3 regions of the Pseudoalteromonas sp. H103 genome follow, and region 1 is predicted to be linked to each of the others. Evidence: predicted binding sites of a transcription regulator. Region 1 holds the regulator's gene; each other region holds the start of a gene.

What was found. Region 1 encodes LexA, which represses DNA repair genes until DNA is damaged. Its sites were predicted from a motif close to TACTGTATNNNNATACAGTA; they were not measured.
Region 2: a site for LexA is predicted at 2,616-2,635, ahead of ATS74_RS14490 (LexA family protein). Genes of this name have one in related genera too.
Region 3: a site for LexA is predicted at 2,346-2,365, ahead of ATS74_RS08450 (YebG family protein). Genes of this name have one in related genera too.

The regions. Positions count from the first base shown of each region.
Region 1 covers NZ_LOFG01000005.1:79,003-83,798, forward strand. The annotation lists gene ctaD (cytochrome c oxidase subunit I) at 1-1,448, opposite strand, end outside; gene coxB (cytochrome c oxidase subunit II) at 1,448-2,590, opposite strand; gene lexA (transcriptional repressor LexA) at 3,070-3,687, opposite strand; gene ATS74_RS05620 (PaaI family thioesterase) at 3,865-4,305, shown strand; gene ATS74_RS05625 (hypothetical protein) at 4,316-4,696, opposite strand.
Region 2 covers NZ_LOFG01000017.1:30,034-34,829, forward strand. The annotation lists gene ATS74_RS14480 (hypothetical protein) at 135-1,790, shown strand; gene ATS74_RS14485 (hypothetical protein) at 1,910-2,158, shown strand; gene ATS74_RS14490 (LexA family protein) at 2,652-3,062, shown strand; gene ATS74_RS14495 (hypothetical protein) at 3,135-3,803, shown strand; gene ATS74_RS14500 (hypothetical protein) at 3,835-4,314, opposite strand; gene ATS74_RS14505 (hypothetical protein) at 4,388-4,600, opposite strand; gene ATS74_RS14510 (hypothetical protein) at 4,740-4,796, shown strand, end outside.
Region 3 covers NZ_LOFG01000012.1:248,830-253,625, reverse strand. The annotation lists gene ATS74_RS08465 (GNAT family N-acetyltransferase) at 175-684, shown strand; gene ATS74_RS08460 (MmcQ/YjbR family DNA-binding protein) at 724-1,110, opposite strand; gene efpL (elongation factor P-like protein EfpL) at 1,316-1,888, shown strand; gene ATS74_RS08450 (YebG family protein) at 1,979-2,293, opposite strand; gene ATS74_RS08440 (ComEA family DNA-binding protein) at 2,606-2,902, shown strand; gene ATS74_RS08435 (DUF6170 family protein) at 2,925-3,227, opposite strand; gene dsbB (disulfide bond formation protein DsbB) at 3,229-3,747, opposite strand; gene fadR (fatty acid metabolism transcriptional regulator FadR) at 4,299-4,796, shown strand, end outside.

The DNA of each region.
Region 1 (4,796 bases):
AGCTGCGATAAACCAAATGCAAACCCACCAATACTAATAATGGCGTTAAAATCGGCAAACTGCAGAGCGTAATCTGGAATACGCCTGGGCATACCGGCAAGCCCTACAAAATGCATAGGAAAAAACAGTACATTTACACTGACAAGCGATAGCCAAAAATGCCATTTAGCCAAGGTAATATTAAACATATTACCGGTCCATTTAGGCAGCCAGTAATAAGCACCCGCCATTATCGAAAAGATGGCCCCGGTTACTAATACATAGTGAAAATGCGCCACCACAAAGTACGTATCATGATACTGAAAATCAGCAGGTGTAATGGCTAACATCAACCCAGAAAAGCCTCCTAAGGTAAACAGCACAATAAAGGCAATACTAAATAGCATGGGGACTTCAAAGCTAATTGAGCCTTTCCACATGGTCGCTACCCAGTTAAATACTTTTACTCCAGTTGGCACCGATATAAGCATCGTTGCGTACATAAAAAATAACTCGCCAGCCACCGGCATACCTGTGGTAAACATATGGTGAGCCCATACAATAAAACTAAGTAGCGCAATGGATGAGGTGGCGTACACCATGGACGCATAACCAAATAGTTTTTTACGTGAAAAGGTAGGTACTATGGTCGATATAATGCCAAAAGCTGGCAAAATCATGATGTATACTTCAGGGTGACCAAAAAACCAAAATATGTGCTGAAACATAACCGGGTCACCACCGCCGGCCGCATCAAAAAAGCTAGTAGCAAAGTATTTATCAGTGAGTACCATGGTCACAGCTCCCGCAAGTACAGGCATAACAGCAATTAACAAAAATGCAGTTATTAGCCATGTCCACACGAATAACGGAAGCTTCATCCATGTCATACCCGGAGCACGTAAATTAACTATGGTCACAATTACATTGATTGCCCCCATAATTGAGCTGATACCCATAATATGAACGGCAAATACAAACAACGCAGTATTATCGTTACTGTAAGTAGTTGAAAGAGGAGCGTAAAAAGTCCAGCCGAATGCAGGCCCACCGCCAGGCATAAATAAAGAAGCCAGCAGGATTAAAAATGCGAAGGGTAATATCCAAAAGCTCCAGTTATTCATTCTTGGTAGTGCCATATCTGGCGCACCAATCATTAATGGCACCATCCAGTTAGCAAGGCCAGTAAAGGCTGGCATAACCGCACCAAATACCATAATCAAGCCATGTACAGTGGTCATTTGATTAAAAAAATGAGGCTCAACTAGCTGTAACCCAGGTTGAAATAATTCGGCCCTAATGACCATAGCCATAGCGCCGCCAATTAAAAACATAGTCAGCGAAAAAATTAAATATAAGCTGCCAATATCTTTATGATTGGTTGTATATAACCAGCGCTTAAAGCCTTTTGCAGGATGATGACCGTGGTGAGCTTCATTGGCGTTAGATTGTTCTACTATGCTACTCATTAGTTCGCCTCCCCATCAGCATCAAGTGCTGCCTGAATCTCACTAGGTTGAATTACATCACCCGTATCGTTACCCCACGCATTGCGTTTGTAGGTAATGACTGCCGCAAGTTGTTTGATTGATAGTTGTTTAGCAAAAGCTTGCATTGCAGTACCAGGGCGACCATGGATCACAATATCAATGTGATCTTTTATATCACCAAGCACAATGGGGCTGCCTTTAAGTGCAGGAAATACGCCCGGTAAGCCCATGCCCGTTGGCTGATGACACGCGGCGCAACTTGCCATATACACTTGCTCGCCTAAAGTCATTAACTCTTCTTTAGGCAACGTTTGATCAAGCAGAGCTGCATCGGCTAATGCCGCTTTTTGCTTTGCTTGTTTTGAATCAGCAAGCCAAGCATTAAAATCTTCCTGCGATTTTGCCTCAACCACCACTGGCATAAAGCCATGATCTTTACCGCACAGCTCAGCGCACTGTCCTCGGTAAATACCTTCTTCGTTAATGTTGGTCCATGTTTCGTTTATGAAGCCGGGGTTTGCATCTTTTTTAACAGCAAAGTCAGGTACCCACCAAGAGTGAATAACGTCATCTGAGGTCATTAAAAAACGTACTTTTTGATTAATTGGCAGCACTAATGGCTTATCAACTTCAAGCAAATAATTTGGATTTTTATCTGCAAGGTTGGCTATTTCATCTTGAGGGGTAGATAAAATTGAGTAAAACGCGACATCCTCACCCATGTATTCGTAATGCCACTTCCACTGCGAACCCGTAATTTTAATGGTTAAATCAGCTTTGCTGGCATCTTCCATTGCAATAAGTGTTTTAGTGGCAGGGATTGCCATGGCAATTAAGATAACAAATGGAATGGCAGTCCAAAGTATTTCTACTTTAGTACTTTCATGAAATTGGGCAGGTACTGCCCCTTTAGATTTACGGTGATGAATAAGTGCCCAAAACATAATTGCGAACACTATCACCCCAATCACACAACATATTAAAAATATGGTCATGTGTAGCTGATATACATTATTGCTTATATCGGTTACGCCTTTGCGCATATTGTATTGGCTATTTGCCATTACATGCTGCGGAAAAACAATCAATACAAACCACAAGGTAGAGGTCAGTTTACCCATGTGACGGCTCCTTTGATGCTATTGCGAGTGCAAAGCGAAGAGGCATACGGCTTAAACGCCTATTCGTTATTTTTATTATTTAACCAATCTTATTTGTTTCAATTGGTATTGCTGTGCCAACAAAGAGTTTGTGTATATTGTGTGTTCTCAAAACTAAAAGCTGTGAGTTATTGTTAGCCCAGCAAATTAATAATTAGCTAAAAAACATACAACAAGCAAGTTTCAGTATAAAAAACAAACAAGTTGTATTTTAAAATTAGCCTTAATTACACCAACATAAATACAAATTTAATAATCAAAAAACGAGAAAAAATAGGGGGTGTATCACATAAAAGAAGAGTTAAGTACGAGTGCAAAAAAGTTTACAGCTTAAATAACTATATAGCTGTTTTAGTATTGCTAAAAGGTGAGTTTTTAAAACAAAAATGCACACTAAAAAGTGCGCATTTATAAATTTACTATCTAATATAGGCTAGAAATTACATCCAATCGGCGTTTCTAATTACGCCTACTGCTAAGCCTTCAATATTAAAAGACTCATTTTCAAGGTCTACTTCTATTGGCGTAAACTCTTCGTTTTCGGCGTGTAATAATACTTTGCGGCCTGCTTTTTCTAAGCGTTTTACGGTTACATCTTCATCTACTCGTGCAACCACAACTTGGCCGTTTTCAGCAGTTTGAGTGCGATGTACAGCCAGTAAATCGCCATCCATAATACCAATATCTTTCATACTCATGCCATTTACACGAAGTAAAAAATCGGCGGCTGGTTTAAACATTAAAGGGTCTATTTTGCAATGGCTCTCAACATGTTCTTGCGCCAAAATAGGTGAGCCTGCAGCAACACGCCCTATAAGAGGTAAGCCTAATTGCTCTGGCTCTTCTTCTTCAATTAATTGAATGCCACGGCTTGCACCTGGCTTCATCTTAATTACACCCTTTTTAGCAAGCGCTTTTAAGTGTTCTTCTGCTGCATTAGCACTTTTAAAACCTAATGTTTGCGCTATTTCGGCACGTGTAGGAGGCATACCAGTGTCTTTAATAAAAACTTTAATGAGTTCTAGTATTTGAGCTTGGCGTTTCGTTAATGGTCGCATACAACTGGTTTTCCATACAGTACATTTAACTGTGAGTATATACAGTTAAATAAAAATCGCAAATTTAAATTCTGCTTTAAAATAGCTAAACTAAAAGCATATGTGTACATTTTAGGTATTTATAAAATTCACATTTATAAAGTGCAATAAACTTGGTTTTAATTCAAAGGAGTAATTATGAGTATTTGGCACCAACCCATCACTTTAGAGCTTTGCAAACAGTTAGAGGAAGGCATTAACGGCCAAGGCACATTAATGAAAACCATGAGTATTGAAGTCACAGAAATTGGTGACGATTACCTAGTTGCTACTATGCCAGCAATTCCTGAGCATCATAATCCTATGGGTATGGTTCACGGTGGTGCAAATGTAGTACTTGCTGAAACAGTAGCAAGCTATGCTGCTAATTTTGTTGTCGATTTTACAAAGTTTTATTGTGTAGGGCAGGAAATTAGCGCAAGCCATTTAAAAGCATCTCGCAATGGTACTTTAACTGCAACCGCTAGGGCTTTTCATATAGGTAAACGTAGTTCTGTGTGGGAAATAAAAATAACAAATAGTCGCAATGAGCTATGCTGCGTATCAAAAATGACCGCAGCAGTTGTAGAGCGCAGGTAATTACTTCTTTTTATTTTTCGATAGGATAAATTGTAATTTCCATACCTGCACCAATCGCAGATATACGGAGCAGTGTGTCTGCATGTAGGGCTTGGTTAAAGCACTTAGGTGACGTGCCCGATTCAAAGCCAATATCAAACGTTCTTCGCGAGCAGCTTAGCCATTGTTTAAGCGCATTACGTGAACACGACTCAATAAGCTCGCACAAGTGGTTAATAGCTTTATCTGGTGTTGATATTTCACCTGAGGCTTCAATACGCGCAAGTTGACGATATTCGTCTTTATCATAATGCAAAACCGTCGCGTTTTTCTTTAAGTCTGCCACTAAGGCGCTAATATCATGTTTAGACTCAAGCTCTAGATCTACATTTAAAAATTGAATTTCCGACATTGTCTGCTTTTTACCCTCTTATAGTTTCATCGCAAACTTTAACGCAGTTTTACTTTTATACCAAATTAACAAAGCAGTAATCCTTGCTTTATCTTCATAA
Region 2 (4,796 bases), on a different contig from region 1:
ATTGTTTAATGGTTTGTTTTGGTGCTAAATAAATAACTGCAAAGCATGACCGAATCTGTGTAAATAGGTATTTAGCCAAGGTTAGCATACTGATAAACTGCACAAATATTATTGGCAACACTTTAGAGACTTTTATGCGCACTTTGTTTTTATTAAATATGCGAACGCGGCTTTTATTTACCATACTCCCTGCTTTTATATCATTAAACACAGCTGCCCAGGAGCAAAGCCAAACACTCATTTTAGCGGGCAGCACACTGAATGCCTGTAACAGCAGCAACGCTAAAAACTGCATAAATAGTCAGCAGATTAAAGGTAAACAACATAGCTGGTTTAAAGTAACGGACGCCAAAATAAAACAAATAAATTTAAATTGGCCAACTAATAATACAAACAATAAAAACGCTGCAGTACAGTCATTAGCTAAAGTGCTTAATAAAAGCACCAAGTCGCTCTCAAAAAGTGATTTATTATGGCAGTGGCGCGATATAAATAACGAAGGGCTAAATAGCTTATCAAAGCAAGAGTATAACTTTGTGATAGATATGCTAGAGGAATTTAAAGCTGACAAAGTACAAGTTAACACCGCACTAAATGCTCAAAATAGTACTAACAATATTTTGCAGTTTATATCGGGCAGCTTAAAAGTAAATAACCCCAATCCAAGCATGCTTGTTATTACAGCATCTAGCAAAGACCCATACAGTTCGGCTAGCCGTTCTACAGCTCTTTTTGATTCAACAAATATCAACACTCAGTGGTTAGCACTTACCCCTGCCTTAGCCAAAGCAATTACAACTAATAGCTGTAATAATTTACCCGCACTTAGGCAAAGCGAAATGGGGGTTTATAACCGAGAGGTGATTTACCCTGAGCAAACAAAAGCTGAAATGGCACTGTGTAAAGGTGGTGTACACGCATTAACTAGCCTTATAAAAAACAGTACAGGCGTTATGTTTAACGATGGCGATGTAAGCCTTACTCGTAAAGTATTATTCGATCAAAACAATAACCCATACCCGTGGACACAAGCACTACAATCTCGCCCTGTAATTGTAGGTGAAGGGGCTGGCAGCTTAGTACAAAGTGCAGCTAAAAGTAATTTAAATACTGCAATTGTTACAGGCGGCTCAAGCGTTGGGGCGCTACGAGGTGATAAAGCCACTAAGCAGCAACGGCTTACATATACAGCAGCTGGTGGCCTTGGTAGTTTTAATTATGGCCTGCTCGATAGCCAATTTAGCGAGCAAAACAGAACGCTTAGACTTGCAACATTGTTAAGCAAAACAAGCACAAAAACCAAAAGTGATGAGCAATTACAGCAAGGCTTTGGTATTGATGAAAATACCGCTTTGGTGGTAATTAAATCACCCGGGAATAATTTAATTACCGTATTAGGCAGTGGTGGAGTGGTGCACTTAACAGCAAATACCCAAGATAAAACGCAAGGCGCTAAAACGCTTTACAACTATTCTTATTGGCCAGCTGGTAGCGTAATAGATATTAAAAATAACAAATTTAGCTTAAGTGAGCGCACTGTAAATCAAGCACTGCCAAGTATAAAAATTCCTCCGCTGCCAGTGCAGCGTTTTGGCGATATTTTGTATGGCTCAAAATTACGCTCACTCACTCAGGCAATGTGTTTAAGCCAAGAGCAAAGTACTGTAGCCCAACAAGATGAGTTTTTAATTGGTTTTAGTATCACTGAAAATACAAGCTATCACCGCGTGAATGCAAAAGAATTTGGTTGTGCAATAAGTAATTTAAATTTAGCACTTAGCACGTTTTAAAAAATACAGGCGCTGCATTCTATGTAAAGGGTTTAAGTTTGCTTAAGTGCCCTATAAAATATGGTTATATTAAACTATATGCTTATCGCTTTAATAAGCACGACTAACAAAGAGCTTTTATGAATAACGAAAACGACATTATAGATAACTTAGCAGACTTTGAAGTTTTTTTACTCGCTGTAGAAAACGGCGGCTTAGGTTTAACAGGTGTTGCAGGCGTAGGAATGGCTACTAACAATAAAGACGGCAGCCACTTTGTTGCGGTATTTGACGACCGCCAGCAGCTATTACTAGCGCGTGGTATTACTACAGAAGTATTTGAAAATGGCAAAGACATAGTTCGAAATGGGGTAGGGCGTAAGCACTAAACTCGTTATTAATTTTAAAGCGCTTAAGGCGCTTTTTTTATGTATTGCTGGGCTTTATGAGATAGCTTTTAATTTAGTCATAACTTTATAAAGAGTAATTTAAGGTATGACGGCATTGAATATAAAAAATTGGAATGATTACTCTGAGGAACTAATGGTCGGTATGGAGAGATTCGAACTCTCGACCCCTGCCACCCCATGATGTGACGCTATATCTAGTTAAGTTATTGTAATTTAAGAACTAAAAGTTAAATTTACTGATTTTATGTACAGTTAATTTTGCAATTTTTATCATTTTTACAATTCAATAAAATCAAGCGGTTAGGGCGCTTGTTACAAATCGAGTTTTTACGTTATCAGTAAAATCCAATATAAACAACTCATTAGAAAATCTTAATCAAAACTCTTACTTTCCTAAGCCAACACTTATCGTTTCAAAATGAATCGATCTAATCTATACTGTATAAATGAACAGTGTCTTTTGAGTGCGTGTATGTTTGTTATTCCTATTTATATTGAGGCGGGTATTACAGGTTTTGAATCGCCGGCTGCTCAATATAAAGAGCTGGGTTTAACTCTAGATGAGTTACTTATAAAACACCCTGTTGCTACATTTATCGGGGTTGCATCAGGGGCCTCTATGCAGGGGTTAGGGATATTTGATGGTGATTTGTTAATTGTCGATCGTGCTGTTGATGTAAGTACAGGCGATGTAGTGGTGGCTACTTACAATGGCTGCTTTGTTTGCAAAATAATCCATAAAGAAAAGCGTTTACTAATGTCTGCATCAGATGAATATGCTCCTGTCTATATATCACCTGAAGATGGCTTTTGCTTAGAAGGTGTTGTTACTAGGAGTATTAGGCTACATAAGTACTGCGCAGAGTTAAAAAAATTTGATTGAATCTTTTGAGGTTGTATAGTTGAGATGTAGGTATGCACTTATTGGATATAGTGATCTTTATAAGGAAGATATATGAATAATCGATTTATCGTAGAAAATACAGGGCCAAACCAAGGTAATCTTGAACTGGCTTTTTATACGGCATTAGAGGTTTGTAAGGGAATGTCACTTACAAATATAATAATAGTCTTTCCTACGAAGCAAGGATTTAAGAATTCTATCGTAGCTAACCTTTTAGGCAAGCAAGCAACAAAGACAATTTTAGATGGTGGCACAGTTAATGCGATCGATGATATTAAGCTTTCCTTTCGAACACCCAAAAGTATTGCTAAATTTTCAAATAACGAAGTGATTTTTGCTATTTATACTTCAGAAAATGATATGAATTTAGTTGATTCAGCAAGGTCAGAAGCGATTGTATTTTTGCCTTGGAGGGAAGATGAAGGTAAAGATTGGTTAGCAATTTGGAATCCTAAAATTATTGGGCCTACAACTTGGGCTATTGATACAGATGCTCTTAGCTCTGAAGCTCAGGAAGTGATACTAAGGTTAGGCCGTAGTATAAATATGTCAACAGGTCTAACTCATCCATCTGATAAAGACTTAGCTAAAAGATTGTTTTCTTCTCTCAGAAATACAAACTCTTTAACTCCTGAGTTAGTAAAGAGGTTTGCTATTCAAAATGGTTGGGAACCATTACGAGCTCAGGAGTTAGCTGTTTTTTCTGAGAAATATTGCTAACTTAACTTTTAAATAAAAGCGGATTTTGTAACTATTCAATATCCGCTTTATTAACTTTCAAGATTGTTTGATGCGTTTCGTTTAAATACTGGCGCATTGCCCGTAAAATCTTACCTGTCCAGCCGTCTGATGTTACATCGCCGCTGAATCCTATGTCTTTAGAGCCTTCAGCTATAATCTTTACTTTAGTTGTATTTTCTTCTTCCTTAAAGTACACGCCAGCAATGACGTTCCAATCATGTGCGGTCATACCATGTTCACCAATAACAGCGCCTTTGGACTTATCAGCCATGCGTAAAGAGAATCCAGCACTACCTAATGCTACTTTAGCAGCATCGTAAATTTGGTCGCTTGTATAACCATGGAATGTTTCAACATGTTGATATTGTGACCAACCTGTTTTACCTTCTGGTGCATCAAAATCGACCATAGCTACATCATGGGGAACCATATTCACATTAGCGCATGCGTACAAAAATATAGGAAGGGTTAGGGTCGTTAGTTTACGCATTATGTGTCCTTTAAATGCCATTTTTAGTTTTTCTATCTTACCTAACTATTTTATAAGGTGTAAACATAACCCGCTAATTAATCGGGTTTTTATATACTGAAATACCTTTTACACTTCGTTTTATCTTTTCTAGGTTGTCTGATAACACCCACAGCATGCCTGCTAGGGTGTCTTTATCCATTGCTTCAAAGTGATCTTCAATACATAGGGCGTTAATTGCGGCTTCTGCTTGATAGATGTTTTTATCTAGTTCGTTTTTAAGTTGTAGCGCTTTGTTGTTTTGCATTTGGTATTTCCTGCTGTTTTCGTTGAGGAAAAGATACAAGTAATTTTGTGCGTTAAAAAGTGAAAAGATATACGTCCTATGGTATAAATTACGTCGTAAAGTTCGTGTTTTGTGTTGTATATTAAAAAGGACGTATTAAATGGAGCGAATTACTCCCGAAAACTTAAGAGAATTACGTAAAAAATTAGGTTTATCG
Region 3 (4,796 bases), on a different contig from region 1:
ATGCGGTTTTTTTATGCCTGCTATTAATAGATACATAATACCAATCCGCAATAATACTTAATTATTTTGCTTTACTATGAATACGTTTTCCCATTCCCAAAATCGATTAATTAAGTGAATTAGTATGTTATGTGTTAGCGTAATTACTTAGTACGTAGGTAAATAAGGGAATTAATGCAGTTATTTACACCCAGATTAACAATGCGCCAATTACAAAGTCGCGACTGGACGCTATTTTTGCAATTACACAGAGAACCACAAGTGCTGCGTTATTGTTACGACATGCCTAGTGAGGCCTTTGTACGCAATCGATTTGAACAGCGCCTAGGTAATTGGGATACAAGCTCTCGAGACCCATTGTGTTTAGTTGTAACAGATAAGGTTTCAGATGTTTTGCTTGGGGTAACAGGTTTTACTTATGATGGAGATACAGCAGAGCTTGGGTACTTATTTATGCCAGAGTATTTTGGCTATGGTTATGCCACAGAATCTTTAAGGGCTGTGATAGATTGGGCATGGAATGAGTGCAAAATAAGCCAGTATAAAGCTGTGGTAACACGTGGGAATATTAATTCTGAAAAGGTACTGAGTAAGTGTGGTTTAACGCATACAGAAACGCTTGCAAGCTCCCACAGCATTAGTGGTAAGCTGTATGATGATTTAATTTATACACTGAAGCTTTAGGGTATTTTAATGGGCTAGTAACGCCTAGCCCAAAAATGCCTACAAATGAAGTAAAATAGCTTGTCGGTCTTTTTCTGGCATGTTTTCTACTACTAAACTGAATGAGTTATCAATCATTCGCTCAATTTCACCTTGTGGAATTGTGCCGTCTAGAATAACAGTGTTCCATAAACGTTTGTTCATATGATAACCAGGGATCACCGCTGGGAAAATGTCACGCAACGAAAGCGCCTCGTCAGGATCACACTTTAAATTAAGCCACCAAATAACTTCTCCATCATCGTTTGTTTCACCATCATTGCCAACAGCAAGAGTAGCAAACATTTTATGATTCACTTTATAAACATCAACCTCTTGCGCAAATGGTTTAGTAACCTGCACAAGTGGTTTTTTAATTAAATACTCATGTACTTTAGTCTGGTCCATGATCCATTCCTTGAAGTCATACTCGGTAAAGCTACCATAGCAGTTTTTTGTTCATTTGATTATATGTATTTTAGTATAAATTAGAATTTTGCAAGCTAATACAACCTAATACAGTAAATGTATATTATAAGATCAACTTAATTGTTGAACAAAATCTAGTTCGTGGTATGTTTCTGCCAATCACAAAAATAATAGGAATACACACATGCCAAAGGCGAGTGAAGTTAAAAAAGGTACAGCTATTGATTTTAATAATCGTGTTTTAGTTGTAAAAGATATTGTGCGCTCTGTGCCGCAGGGTCGTGCAGGTGGTAGCTTATACCGTATGCGTTTATACGATGTAGTAACCGGTGCTAAAGTGGACGAAACATTTAAAGACAGTGATATGTTAACGCTTGCCGACCTTACTCGTCGTGAAGTGATGCTTTCGTATGTAGATGGCGATGAATATGTGTTTATGGATAATGAAGACTACACGCCGTATAACTTAAATAAAGATGCAATAGCAGAAGAAATTCAATTCGTTAATGAAGAAACGCAAGGCGTACACGTAATTGTTATTGATGGCGCTCCGGTAGGCCTTGATTTACCTTCAAGTGTTGAACTTGTTGTTGAAGAAACAGACCCTTCAATTAAAGGTGCTTCAGCAAGTGCTCGCTCTAAACCAGCAAAGCTTTCTACTGGCTTAACTATTTCTGTACCAGAGCATATTTCTACAGGCGATCGCATCCGTATTAATACAGTAGAACACAAATTTATGGGTCGTGCTGAAAAGTAATACCAAACCTTTAGCCCATATAAATACAGGGCTCAAAGTAAAAAGGGAGTAACATTAGTTACTCCCTTTTTATGTGTTTTTTTAATACGGCTAGCTTGCTTGCTGCTCGTCGTCTTTAATTGGCGCTATATTATCAGCTTTCTTATTTTTTGTAGGTGCCTTAGCTGCTGCAGGCTCTTTGCCACCTTTAAGTACTGCCATAAAGTCATCTTTACTTTTTGCAATTTCAAGTGCTAATGATTCGACTTGTTGCTCGCTTAACGGCACATCTACCTTTTCTAACATCAGTTCAAGTGACTCAGCTATATCCAGCATTTTGTCATAGGCATCAGCTTCTTTTTTGGTAGTAAACGTCATGCGCTCAACTCCGTTTCGTTCTACAACATATTTAACAACAACAGCCATGATTTCTCCTGCAAGCTTGCGTGGTACTGTGGTTTATAAAAAACCATTATATTACTGTTTTTATGTACAGTAATGGTTTGCGAAGGATTTTGCAAGCTAAGAGTATTGATTTTCGCTGTCTTAAATTTGACAAAAAACTGTAACTTTACTTTAGTTAAGCAATCACTTGTTGTGCCAGCTGCATTTTCAGGATTTCGGATCATGGTGATAATGCGTTTAGGTACTCTTTAAGTGACGAACTTTTTGTTCCTTGTTTATTGACTTTCCTGAGCAATATTTAAAAACTCATAAAAGAGTAATAAGGACGAACAAATGAAAACTATAAAAAGCTTACTAGTTGTGGGGTTACTATTTTTACTGCCGATTACTGCTGTAAACGCGCAATTACCGGAAGTAACAAAGCAAATGCCACAGTTTGAGACCGTGAGTATAAATAACGCTGATACAAAGGTGCTTGCTCAGTTACCGGGGATTGGCGAAAAAAAAGCTCAAGCCATAGTTGATTATCGCCAAGAAAACGGTGATTTTGAAAATTTAAGTGATTTATCAAATGTTAAAGGTATTGGTAAAAAGTTATTAGAAAAACTAGAAGGTAAAATATCGCTTTAGATAAGCAGGTATAACCAGAGCGCTAACTGCTCTGGTTATATTGTTTTAATGCTTCAGCTAGATGTTTTTTTGCAAAGTTAATTTCGATAGGTGTAGTGAGTAATGGGTAGCAAAGCCCGCCAATAATTAAAAACGGAATTAAAATCCACCCTTTGAACACAGTAAATATTAAAAACAATGGGCTAAGCAGTACTAGCTTTATAATACGCAGTAACACTCTATCAGTAGGTGAAAGCATGCTTAAAGACAAAGCAATTACCTGCTGACGCTGGCGAATTTTTAGCTGTTTTAATTCATCTATTTGGCTAGAAAAAAAGGTGAACATATTAAATCGTCTTTTTAATTAATAAACGGCAAGTTACTAAAATAAATAACGTTACAGTAAATAATGCAAATATGATTTCCATCCAAGCTGGCATACTTAAGCTCGCAAATTGCCAATCTATATTGCCACAATCACCTGTTGCTTGAAAAAAACTTGGGATCCACTTGTGCAGCGGCATAAACGATGGGAAGTTTGGTTCAAACTCACAGCTAAATGCAAAAGGATCTGTAGTGGTTTGCATATCGATATGTTCACGGGCGATTAGGTAACCCCAAATACTCGATACACCCCACACTAAATATGCAAAGGCTCTTACAAGTTTGTTTTGAGGTTTAGCCGAGCCAATAATACCTGCGCCTAATAAACCTAACACAGCGGTACGCTGATAGATGCACATAATGCACGGCGCTAAGCCCATCTGGTATTGAAAAAATAGTGCGGTGACTTCTAGTAAAAAAACAATGCCAGTAAATAACAACCATGGTGTACGTTGAGTGGGGAGGTGTGCGAGCCAGTTCATAAAAATTCCGCATTTAAATAAGACGTTAGATTATGTACTAGGATAAAGTAAGCAGCAACAAAAAGGAAAAAAAAGCTACCGAAGTCGCTTTTTTTAAGATGAGCTAAATGGTTGCTTACAACAACTCCTACCTTAGCTAATTGATACTCAATAACTAGTGCGAATAAATATTTTGATTATATCGCTCTACCTTTACATTTTATGTGAGCAGTTCTCAAAGGTGCCTAAATATTCAAGTAAAACGCGCTGTTATTAAGGTGTATCTTTTTATTTTTACTATACATAGTCACTGGCAAGCTAATGTATATATAAAATTAAGCATAACAAATTAATTAATAGTAACTATGTACCTACAATGAACGTTAGTAAGCTAAAAATACAAATATGACTATTTTATGCAAAGTTAAATTTGATCATTTGCTAATTTGAAATTTCTACTCATTTGCTTGGCTAATATAACTTACTTTACTTGTTAGTTGTGTTTCGTCTGGTACAATCAGTCAGTTATTCGTGAAAAACGATAAGTGTTGATTAATTCGAGTGGGAATTGAATGAGAATTTTTAAAGCGAAAAGCCCAGCAGGTTTTGCTGAAGAATATATAGTTGAGTCTATTTGGAATGGCGATTTCCCTCCAGGTTCAATTCTACCAGCAGAGCGAGAGCTTTCAGAGTTAATTGGCGTAACAAGAACAACTTTACGTGAAGTTTTGCAGCGTTTAGCGCGCGATGGCTGGTTAACCATTCAGCATGGCAAACCAACTAAAGTAAATAACTTTTGGGAAACATCGGGCTTAAATATACTTGAAACACTAGCGCGCCTAGATGAAGACAAAATGCCAGAGCTTACAGATCAGCTTTTATCTGCGCGAACGAATATAAGTGCTATCTATACACGTGCCGCTATTAAGTTAAACCCAGAACGTGTAATTGAAATTTTATCAGAAAGTGATGAGTTAGAAGATACAGCTCAAGCATTCGCTGATTACGATTATAAAGTACATCACGAACTTGCCGTTGCAGGTAACAATCGTATTTATGTACTTATATTG